Regions from separate parts of the Caldimonas hydrothermalis genome, predicted to be linked through region 1. Evidence: riboswitches for the same ligand, from Rfam matches in the RefSeq annotation. Region 1 holds a riboswitch; the other holds the start of a gene.
The links. Region 1 has a riboswitch for glycine ahead of AC1ECW_RS03040 (D-amino acid dehydrogenase). Riboswitches for the same ligand answer to the same signal wherever they lie in the genome.
Positions count from the first base shown of each region.

Region 2: linked by a shared signal. The riboswitch ahead of gcvT (glycine cleavage system aminomethyltransferase GcvT) and the one ahead of AC1ECW_RS03040 (D-amino acid dehydrogenase) in region 1 are both predicted to bind glycine.

Region 1 is NZ_JBWQXA010000001.1:608,796-612,982, reverse strand. It holds gene AC1ECW_RS03050 (SpoIIE family protein phosphatase) at 1-154, opposite strand, end outside; gene AC1ECW_RS03045 (hypothetical protein) at 164-706, opposite strand; cyclic di-GMP riboswitch class I at 764-851, opposite strand; gene AC1ECW_RS03040 (D-amino acid dehydrogenase) at 893-2,173, opposite strand; glycine riboswitch at 2,347-2,447, opposite strand; gene AC1ECW_RS03035 (nucleotide pyrophosphohydrolase) at 2,522-2,839, opposite strand; gene AC1ECW_RS03030 (YihY family inner membrane protein) at 2,931-3,776, shown strand; gene AC1ECW_RS03025 (GIY-YIG nuclease family protein) at 3,811-4,187, opposite strand, start outside.
Region 2 is NZ_JBWQXA010000003.1:341,420-345,606, forward strand. It holds gene gcvH (glycine cleavage system protein GcvH) at 1-359, opposite strand, end outside; gene gcvT (glycine cleavage system aminomethyltransferase GcvT) at 394-1,518, opposite strand; glycine riboswitch at 1,576-1,696, opposite strand; glycine riboswitch at 1,707-1,797, opposite strand; gene AC1ECW_RS06805 (electron transfer flavoprotein-ubiquinone oxidoreductase) at 1,873-3,558, opposite strand; gene AC1ECW_RS06810 (SDR family oxidoreductase) at 3,820-4,187, shown strand, end outside.

The sequences.
Region 1 (4,187 bases):
AGCGCATCAGCTCATCGTTGGTGTGAGCGGGCGAGACGCTGGGGCTGTCGGTGCGCAGATCGGCCGCCTTGGTGGCCAGGCGCTTGTCGGGCGTGGCCGCATGCAAGGCATGAGAAGCGGCCAGCAGTTCGTGGATATCGTTCACCGCGTTCATCGTGGCGTTTCACTCGGCGGGCTGCAGCAAGGCCTGGGCCAGGCCTTGGGGCCACACCGCATGGACCTTGTCCAGAAAATGCGCGGCGCGCTCGGCGCCAGCGTGCTCGGCAATGCGCTGCGCGATGTCTTGCAGCCAGGCCTTCATTGACGCCTCGTCGAACACCGCGCGGGCCGCCTCGCGCACGGCCTGCTCCTGCGGACGCACCATCAGCGTGGCCAACTCCAACGCATAGAGCTTGGCCTGCGCCAAAGAGCGCTGCTCGCGCGGGCTCGACGCAAGTCCCCCGTGCTCCGACGCGGGTGCTGATCCCGCCTTGATCACGGGCCTGGACGCCCACTCCACCCAGCCCGCATCGAGCAAAGCCTGGATCTGCTGAGCATCGATGCCCAAGGTTTGCGCTGCCGCCGACAAGGCCTTCAACGGCTTGCGGCCATCGATGAGGATCAGGAAAGAGCGCTGCGCCCGCGTGCCGGTGAACCCGCGCTCTGCCAGCGCCTCTCGTCCTTTTGCCGTTTTGCGCAGGACGCCATCGACAGGCCATCCCGACATGCTTGCCCTCCAGGTTCAAACACCCGCGAGAACGATCGGCCAAGGCACAGGACTAGCCCAGGCGGCCCAGCCGGCATGGCGCCACAAGCGCTGTAGCCCGATGGCTTTGCGTCACCGCCTTTCGGCGGCTTTGCCTTTCTCTCGCGGTCCACCACCTTCGCGGCGGACCGCCAGTGTCACAAACCGTTACGACAAACGGATGACAGCCTCGCCGGGCGCAAGGCTGCGCGCGCCGACCGACGCCGACCGGCCCAAGGCGCGATCGACCACCGTGCCGACGAGATCGGCCGTGGCCGCCGACAGCGTCCAGCCCAGGTGGCCGTGGCCGGTGTTGTAGAACACGCGCGGATGACGGCCGCGGCCCACGCGGGGCATCATGTCGGGCATCATCGGCCGCAGCCCCGCCCAGGGCACCACGCTGCGCGTGGACACCCCCGGGAAGCAGCGCTCCACCCAGTCCACCAGCGGACGGATGCGGTCGGCCCGGATGTCGCGGTTCTCACCGTTGAACTCGGCCGTGCCGGCCACACGGAAGCGGTCCACGCCCAGCCGGCTCGTCACGATCTTGGTCTCGTCGTCGAGCAGGCTCACCGTGGGTGCGGCGGCCTGGCTGGCCTGGTCCAGCAGGTTCACGGTGATCGAATAGCCCTTCACCGGATAGACGTTGACCCGGTCGCCGAGCTGCGCGGCCAGGGCCCGGCTGGCCACGCCGGCGCACACCACCACCGCGTCGAAACGCAGATCGTGCTCGCCGCCAGGCCCGGCCAGCGTCACGCGCACGCCGTCGTCCAGCGCCTTGAGCCGGCGCACGTCCTGGCCGTACAGGCAACGCACGCCATGGCGCTGCGCCGCTTGCGCCAGCCCGTGGGTGAACTTGTGGATGTCCCCGGTGGTGTCGCTGTCGGTGTACCAGCCGCCGAAATAGCGGCCCGCCAACGTCGGCGCGATCGCGCGGATCTCCTCGGGCGTCACGGCGCGACGCTGCAGCCCGCCGGCGGCCAGCAGAGCAGACACGCGGCGGGCATGTTCGAAACCCGATCGGTCGCGGTAGATGTGCAAGATGCCTTCGCGCCGGTGGTCAAAGTCGATGCCCTCTTCGTCGGCCCACGCATACAGGTGCTCGCGCGCGGCGATCGCCAGGCGCGCCGTCTCGATGGTGTGGCGGCGGTAGTGCGGGATGCTGGCAATGAACTGCGCAAACCAGCTCAGCTTGTGCCAGCTCGGCCGCGGGTTCACCAGCAGCGGCGCGTCGCTCTTCAGCATCCACTTCAGGCCCTTCCAGACCGTGGCGGCGTGGTTCCACACTTCGGCGTTGGAGGCCGACAACTGCCCCCCGTTGGCATAGGAGGTCTCCATCGCGGCATAGCGATGGCGCTCGAACAGGGTGACGGCCAGACCGCGGCGGGCCAGGGCATAGGCGGTGGTGACGCCGGTGATGCCGCCGCCGATGACTGCAATGGAAGGCATGAGAGCTCCTCTCAGGGAAAGCCGCGCGTCGAGGATGGAGCCCGGGCTGCGCGAACCGCAGCCTGGACGCCCCCTCTGTTGCGGACCTGAGAGATTCGCGGGCGCACGGGGCTCCCGCTTGCTCCTTCGGTGCTGACCGGCGACGCGAACGGCCGGCAGCTCTTCAGAGTCGGTGGACGATGCCGGTCCTTGGGCCTGAGAGTTTCCGGGGCGGTTGCTCCTTCGGCGCCGCCTGGGCCAACACACCCCCGGCAGGCTCTCCCGACATCACCATGGCCGCCGTGGGGCAGCCATGACACCATTGTGCCTGAAGCGCTGCGCCGCGTCCCCTCCGAGCCGCTTGCCGCTTCATCGGCTAGCGGGAAACCGCTGCTCGTTGCGTTCGATCTTGCGCCGGGCCGCCTCCAGCACATCGACCTCCATCACCGTGGCCAACTGCACCAAGTACAGCAGCACATCGGCCATCTCGTCGGCCACCTCGGCCTTGCTGGCCGTATCGAGGTGGCCGCTTTGCGCCTCGCTCAGCCACTGGAAATGCTCGAGCAGCTCGCCGGCCTCCACCGCCAGGGCGCAGGCCAGGTTCTTGGGCGAATGGAAGCGCTGCCAGTCGCGCGCCTGGGCGAACTGCTGCAGGCGCTGGGCCAGCGCGGCCAGGGAATCCGTCATGGGCGCCTCCGGCGTCGAATCTTCACGGGAAAGGTGGCCTCGATTCTCGGACAATCCGCCCCGCGCCCGATACCGGCCCCTCGTGCCTGCCATGCTCTCCCGCCTTCGTCGACTCCTCGATCGCCTGCGCGACGCCCGCCTGGCCCAGGCGGCCGGCAGCCTGAGTTTCACGACGCTGCTGTCGCTCGTACCGTTGCTGGCCGTGGGCTTTGCATTACTGACCCAAGTGCCTGCCCTTCGGCCACTGCGTCAGACACTGGAAGCTCTGTGGCTGCCGCATCTGCTGCCACCGGACATCGCGCAGCCGGTGCTGCAACACCTCGGGCGCTTTGCCAACAACGCCCAGGCACTGAGCTGGAGCGGCTCGGCCCTGCTGCTCGTGGCCGCGCTGGCGATGATGCTCACGGTGGAGACGACGCTCAACCGCATCTGGCAGGTCCGCCAGGGGCGGCCGTGGCTCAAGCGTCTGGCACTGTATCTGCCCATGCTGGCTGCCGGGCCGCTGGTGTTGGGCGTGAGCCTGTGGGCCAGCTCACGGGCTTGGGCCCTGTCCAAAGGCCTGCTGAGCCCCTGGCCGCCGGCCGCCGAAGCGGTGTGGACGCTGGGGCCGGCCGCGCTGAGCCTTGCGATGCTGAGCTTGCTGTTCTACCTGATACCCCATGCCCCCGTGCGCCGGCGCGAGGCGCTGCTGGGCGGCCTGCTCGGCGCGGCCGCACTGGAAGCCGGCAAACAAGCCTTCGCCGCCTACGTGCTCACGCTGCCCACCTACCGCACGCTGTACGGCAGCTTTGCCGTGCTGCCGGTCTTCCTGCTGTGGATCTACTACTCCTGGGCCGTCACGCTGGCGGCGGCCGTTGTGGCGGCACACATCGGTTCAACCCAGCTTGGCGGCCGCACCAGCACGCGGCCCAGGCATCGGCCGCGCGGCTCGGCCTGAGCGCAGCAAGCGTTCGAATCCCCCATGGCCGTGCTCAACGGTAGGACGCGGGATCATTCCATGTGGGCCGCAGCAAAGACATACAGCCTTTTTCGAGCTGTTCCAGCGGTTCGAGATGGGGGTATGCGGCGCTGAAGCGCATCACCGCGTGCGGCGGAACATCGTTCACGCTCATGAAGCGCAGCTCGAACGGCCCCTGGCCGCGCTGCAGACCCTCAGCGATCTTGCGCACGCATCCCGCTTTCCGATTGGTGTGTGTCCAATAGTGAGACGCTGGTCCCCCAAGGCCTGGGCGCACCCAGCGTTTGATCACGGTTTTTTCTTTGGATTTCCCGACGTAGTGCACCTGGCCATGGCCGTCGAGGACGAAATAGATGAACGGCCCGGCCAGCCCCTTGCCTTCCAAGGGCT
Region 2 (4,187 bases), on a different contig from region 1:
GCGTCGTAGGCCGGGGCGTCGAGCAAGGCATCGAACTCGGCCAGATCGTCCATCTTGATCTTGAAGAACCAGCCCTTGCCCAACGGGTCGGAATTGGCCAGCGACGGGTCGGCGCGCAGCGCCTCGTTCACTTCGAGGATGTGCCCACTGACCGGTGCGTAGACGTCGGCGGCAGCCTTGACCGATTCGACCACGCCGGCCACGTCGCCCTTTTTGAACTCGGCCCCCACGGCAGGCAGGTCGACGAAGACCACATCGCCCAGCGCGTCTTGGGCATGGGGCGTGATGCCAATGGTGGCGACGCCTTCGTCGCCATCGAGTTCGATCCACTCGTGGTCGGGGGTGTACTTGACGGTCATGCAGGACTCCTGGATGGAATGGAAAACGGGGTGATCAGCGGTAATAGCGGTGCGGCACGAAGGGCAGGGCCGTCACCCGCATCGGGTGGGTTTTCTCGCGCACCACGGCATGCACGATGGAGCCGGTGGCCGCATGGTTGACCGGCAGGTAACCCATCGCGATGGGCACACCCAGCGTGGGGCTTACGGTGCCGCTGGTGACGTGACCGGCGTTGTGACGGGCTGCATCGAGCAACTTGGCGCCCTCGCGCACCGGGGCTCGCTCCAGGCCGAGCAGGCCCACGCGCTTGACCAGGGCCCCCTGGGCCAGTTGCAGCTCGATCGTCTGGGCGCCGGGATAGCCGCCTGCACGGGCGCCGCCGGGCCGGCGCACCTTCTGGATCGCCCAGGCCAGCGCGGCCTGCACTGGTGTGGTCTGGGCGTCGATGTCGTGCCCGTGCAGGCACAGGCCGGCTTCCAGGCGCAAGGTGTCGCGAGCGCCCAGGCCGGCCAGCTTCACCTCGGGCTGCATCAACAGCACGCGGGCCAGGGCCTCGGCGTCCTCGGCGGCCACAGAGATCTCGAAACCGTCCTCCCCGGTGTAGCCCGAACGGGTCACGAAACAGGCCTTGCCGGCGAGCGTGAAATGATCACCCGTCATGAATCTCAGCCGCTGCACATCGGCGTTCACACGGGCCAGGGCGTCGGCGGCCAGCGGACCTTGCAGGGCCAGCAGCGCCCGGTCGGGCAGGGCCTGCACCGTGCAGCGGTGACCGATGTGGGTGTTCAGATGCACCAGGTCGGCCTGCTTGTTGGCCGCATTGACCACCAGCAGCAGATCGTTCTCCCGACGCGTGATCATCAGGTCGTCGAGGATGCCGCCGCTGGCGTTGGTGAAGAAGCCGTAGCGCTGCTTGCCCACCGGCAAGTCGATCACGTCCACCGGCACCAACGATTCCAGGGCGCGGGCGGCATCTTCTCCAACCAAGTGGATCTGGCCCATGTGGGAGACGTCGAACAGGGCTGCACTCTCGCGGCACTGCCGATGCTCGGCGATGATGCCTTCGTACTGCACCGGCATCTCATAGCCGGCAAAAGGCACCATGCGGGCGCCATACTCTTGGTGCAGGGCGTACAGGGGCGTGCGCAGCAGCGCGGGCGTCGAGACTTGGGCGGACATGGCGTTCTCCTGGGGCTGTCATGCGAGCATGCCGTCCCGAAAGCCGGTCCGGCATGTGCTGCCCTCGCTGTCCGCTTTACCTGAGAGATTGGCCGCCTGACTGTTTCAGCCGCAGCGGCTTGCCCCTTCGGTGGGCCGGATGACCATCGTCGCCCGGCCTCTCTCCAGTGAGGAACGCCTTGTCCACAAGGCGCTTGTCAGTCCTGGGTGCCTGAGCGTTCGGGCTTGGGCCCTGCGCCTTCGGCGGCCCCCGCAGGGGCTCTCTCCTGACAGATGCCAGTGTAATTCACCGGCCAAGAAAATGGCGACCCCGGGGCCGCCGAATATCCCCCGAGGCAGCGCCCGGGCGGGGGGTCACATGCCCGCGTAGTTGGGCCCGCCACCGCCTTCCGGCGTGACCCAGACGATGTTCTGCGTCGGATCCTTGATGTCGCAGGTCTTGCAGTGCACGCAGTTCTGCGCGTTGATCTGCAGGCGGTCGCTGCCGTCTTCGCCCTTGACGAATTCGTACACGCCCGCCGGGCAGTAGCGGCTCTCGGGCCCGGCAAACCGGCTCAGGTTGACCGCCACGGGCACGCTGGAGTCCTTGAGCGTCAGGTGGGCCGGCTGGTTCTCCTCGTGGTTGGTGTTGCTCACGAACACCGAGGACAGGCGGTCGAAGGTCAGCGTCCCGTCGGGTTTGGGGTAGACGATCTTCTCGCACTGGTCGGCCGGCTTGAGATAGACATGGTCGGGCTGGTCGCGGTGCAGGGTCCACGGCGGGCTGTGGATGCCGATCTTGGGCAGCAGCCACTGCTCCACCCCGGTCATCAGCTTGCCCACCAGCGGGCCCTTCTTGAACCAGTGCTTGAAGTTGCGCGACTGCTGCAGTTCCTCGTACAGCCAGCTCTTCTCGAAAGCCTCGGGGTAGGCCGTCAGCTCGTCGGCCGACCGCCCGGCCGTCACGGCGTCGAAGACGGCCTCGGCGCACAGCATGCCGCTCTTGATGGCGGCATGGCTGCCCTTGATGCGCGCCGCATTGAGGTAGCCGGCGTCGCAGCCCACCAGGGCACCGCCCGGGAACACCGTCTTGGGCAGGGCCTGGGGTGTGCCATTGTTGATGGCGCGGGCGCCATAACTCAGGCGCTTGCCGCCCTCGATATGCGCCCGGATGGCCGGGTGCGTCTTCCAGCGCTGCATCTCCTCGAAGGGGCTGAGCCAGGGGTTCTGGTAATCCAGGCCGATCACGAAGCCCAGCGTGACCTTGTTGTCCTCGAGGTGGTAGAGGAAGCCGCCACCGAAGGTCTGATCATCCATGGGCCAGCCGGCGGTGTGCACCACCAGGCCCGGCTTGGCCTTGGCCGGGTCGATCTCCCACAGTTCCTTGATGCCGATCGCATAGGTCTGCGGGTCCTTGCCTGCATCGAGCTTGTAGCGGGCGATGAGCTGCTTGCCCAGATGCCCGCGCGCACCCTCAGCGAAGATGGTGTACTTGCCCAGCAGCTCCATGCCGAGCTGAAAATGATCGGTGGGCTGGCCGTCCTTGCCCACGCCCATGTTGCCGGTGGCCACGCCGCGCACGCGGCCCTGCTCGTCATAGAGCACCTCGGCGGCGGCAAAGCCCGGGAAGATCTCCACGCCAAGGCCCTCGGCCTGCTCGGCCATCCACTTGACCACGTTGCCCAGCGAGATGACGTAGCACCCGTCGTTGTGGAAGTTGCGCGGCACGAAGAAGTCGGGGATGCGCGTGCTGCCGGTCTCGGTGAGCGTGAGCACATCATCGCCGGTGACGGGCTGGTTCAGCGGCGCGCCCAGTTCCTTCCAATTGGGGAAAAGCTCGTTCATCGCGCGCGGATCCATCACCGCGCCCGACAGGATGTGGGCCCCGGGTTCGGAGCCCTTCTCCAGCACCACCACCGAGATCTCCTGGTTCTTCTCGGCGGCGAGCTGCTTCAGCCGGATGGCCGTGGCCAGCCCCGCGGGGCCGGCGCCGACGATCACGACGTCGTATTCCATGGATTCGCGCGGGCCGTACTGCTCCAGGATCTCTTGCGCAGTCATCGTGTCTTCCTCTTCGAATGGATGGGATCGCCTGGGGGCCGAGGCCGACGCTTCCGCCCCGAACTGCCGCGATTCTATCGGCTTGTCATGAAAAATCGAACGATCGTTCGATTCTGTGATCGGGAGCTGACTCTAGCGCATCGTTCGCCGCGCCGCTGTCGGCCGTGCGACAGGCTGTGATCGGGCCCGTGGTCCCGCTATGCTTGGGACCTTTACAGCCGATCGACCCCTTTTGTCTTTGTGCACCCCCGAGAGGCCCACATGAGTTACAGCATCGACCTGTCCGGCCGCGTGGCCTTGATCACCGGCGCATCCAGTGGCCTGGGCGAGCAGTTCGCTCGCACCCTGGCCCGCGCTGGGGCTGCCGTCGTGCTCGCGGGCCGCCGGGTCGAGCGGCTCAAGACCCTGCGCTCGGAGATCGAGGCCTTGGGGGGCGATGCCCATGTCGTCGGACTGGACGTCACCGACACCGGCAGCATCCGCTCGGCCGTGGCACACGCCGAGACCGAGGTGGGCGCGATCGACATCCTCGTCAACAACTCCGGTGTCAGCACCACCCAGAAGCTCGTGGATGTCACCCCCGAGGACTACGACTACGTCTTCGACACCAACACCCGCGGTGCCTTCTT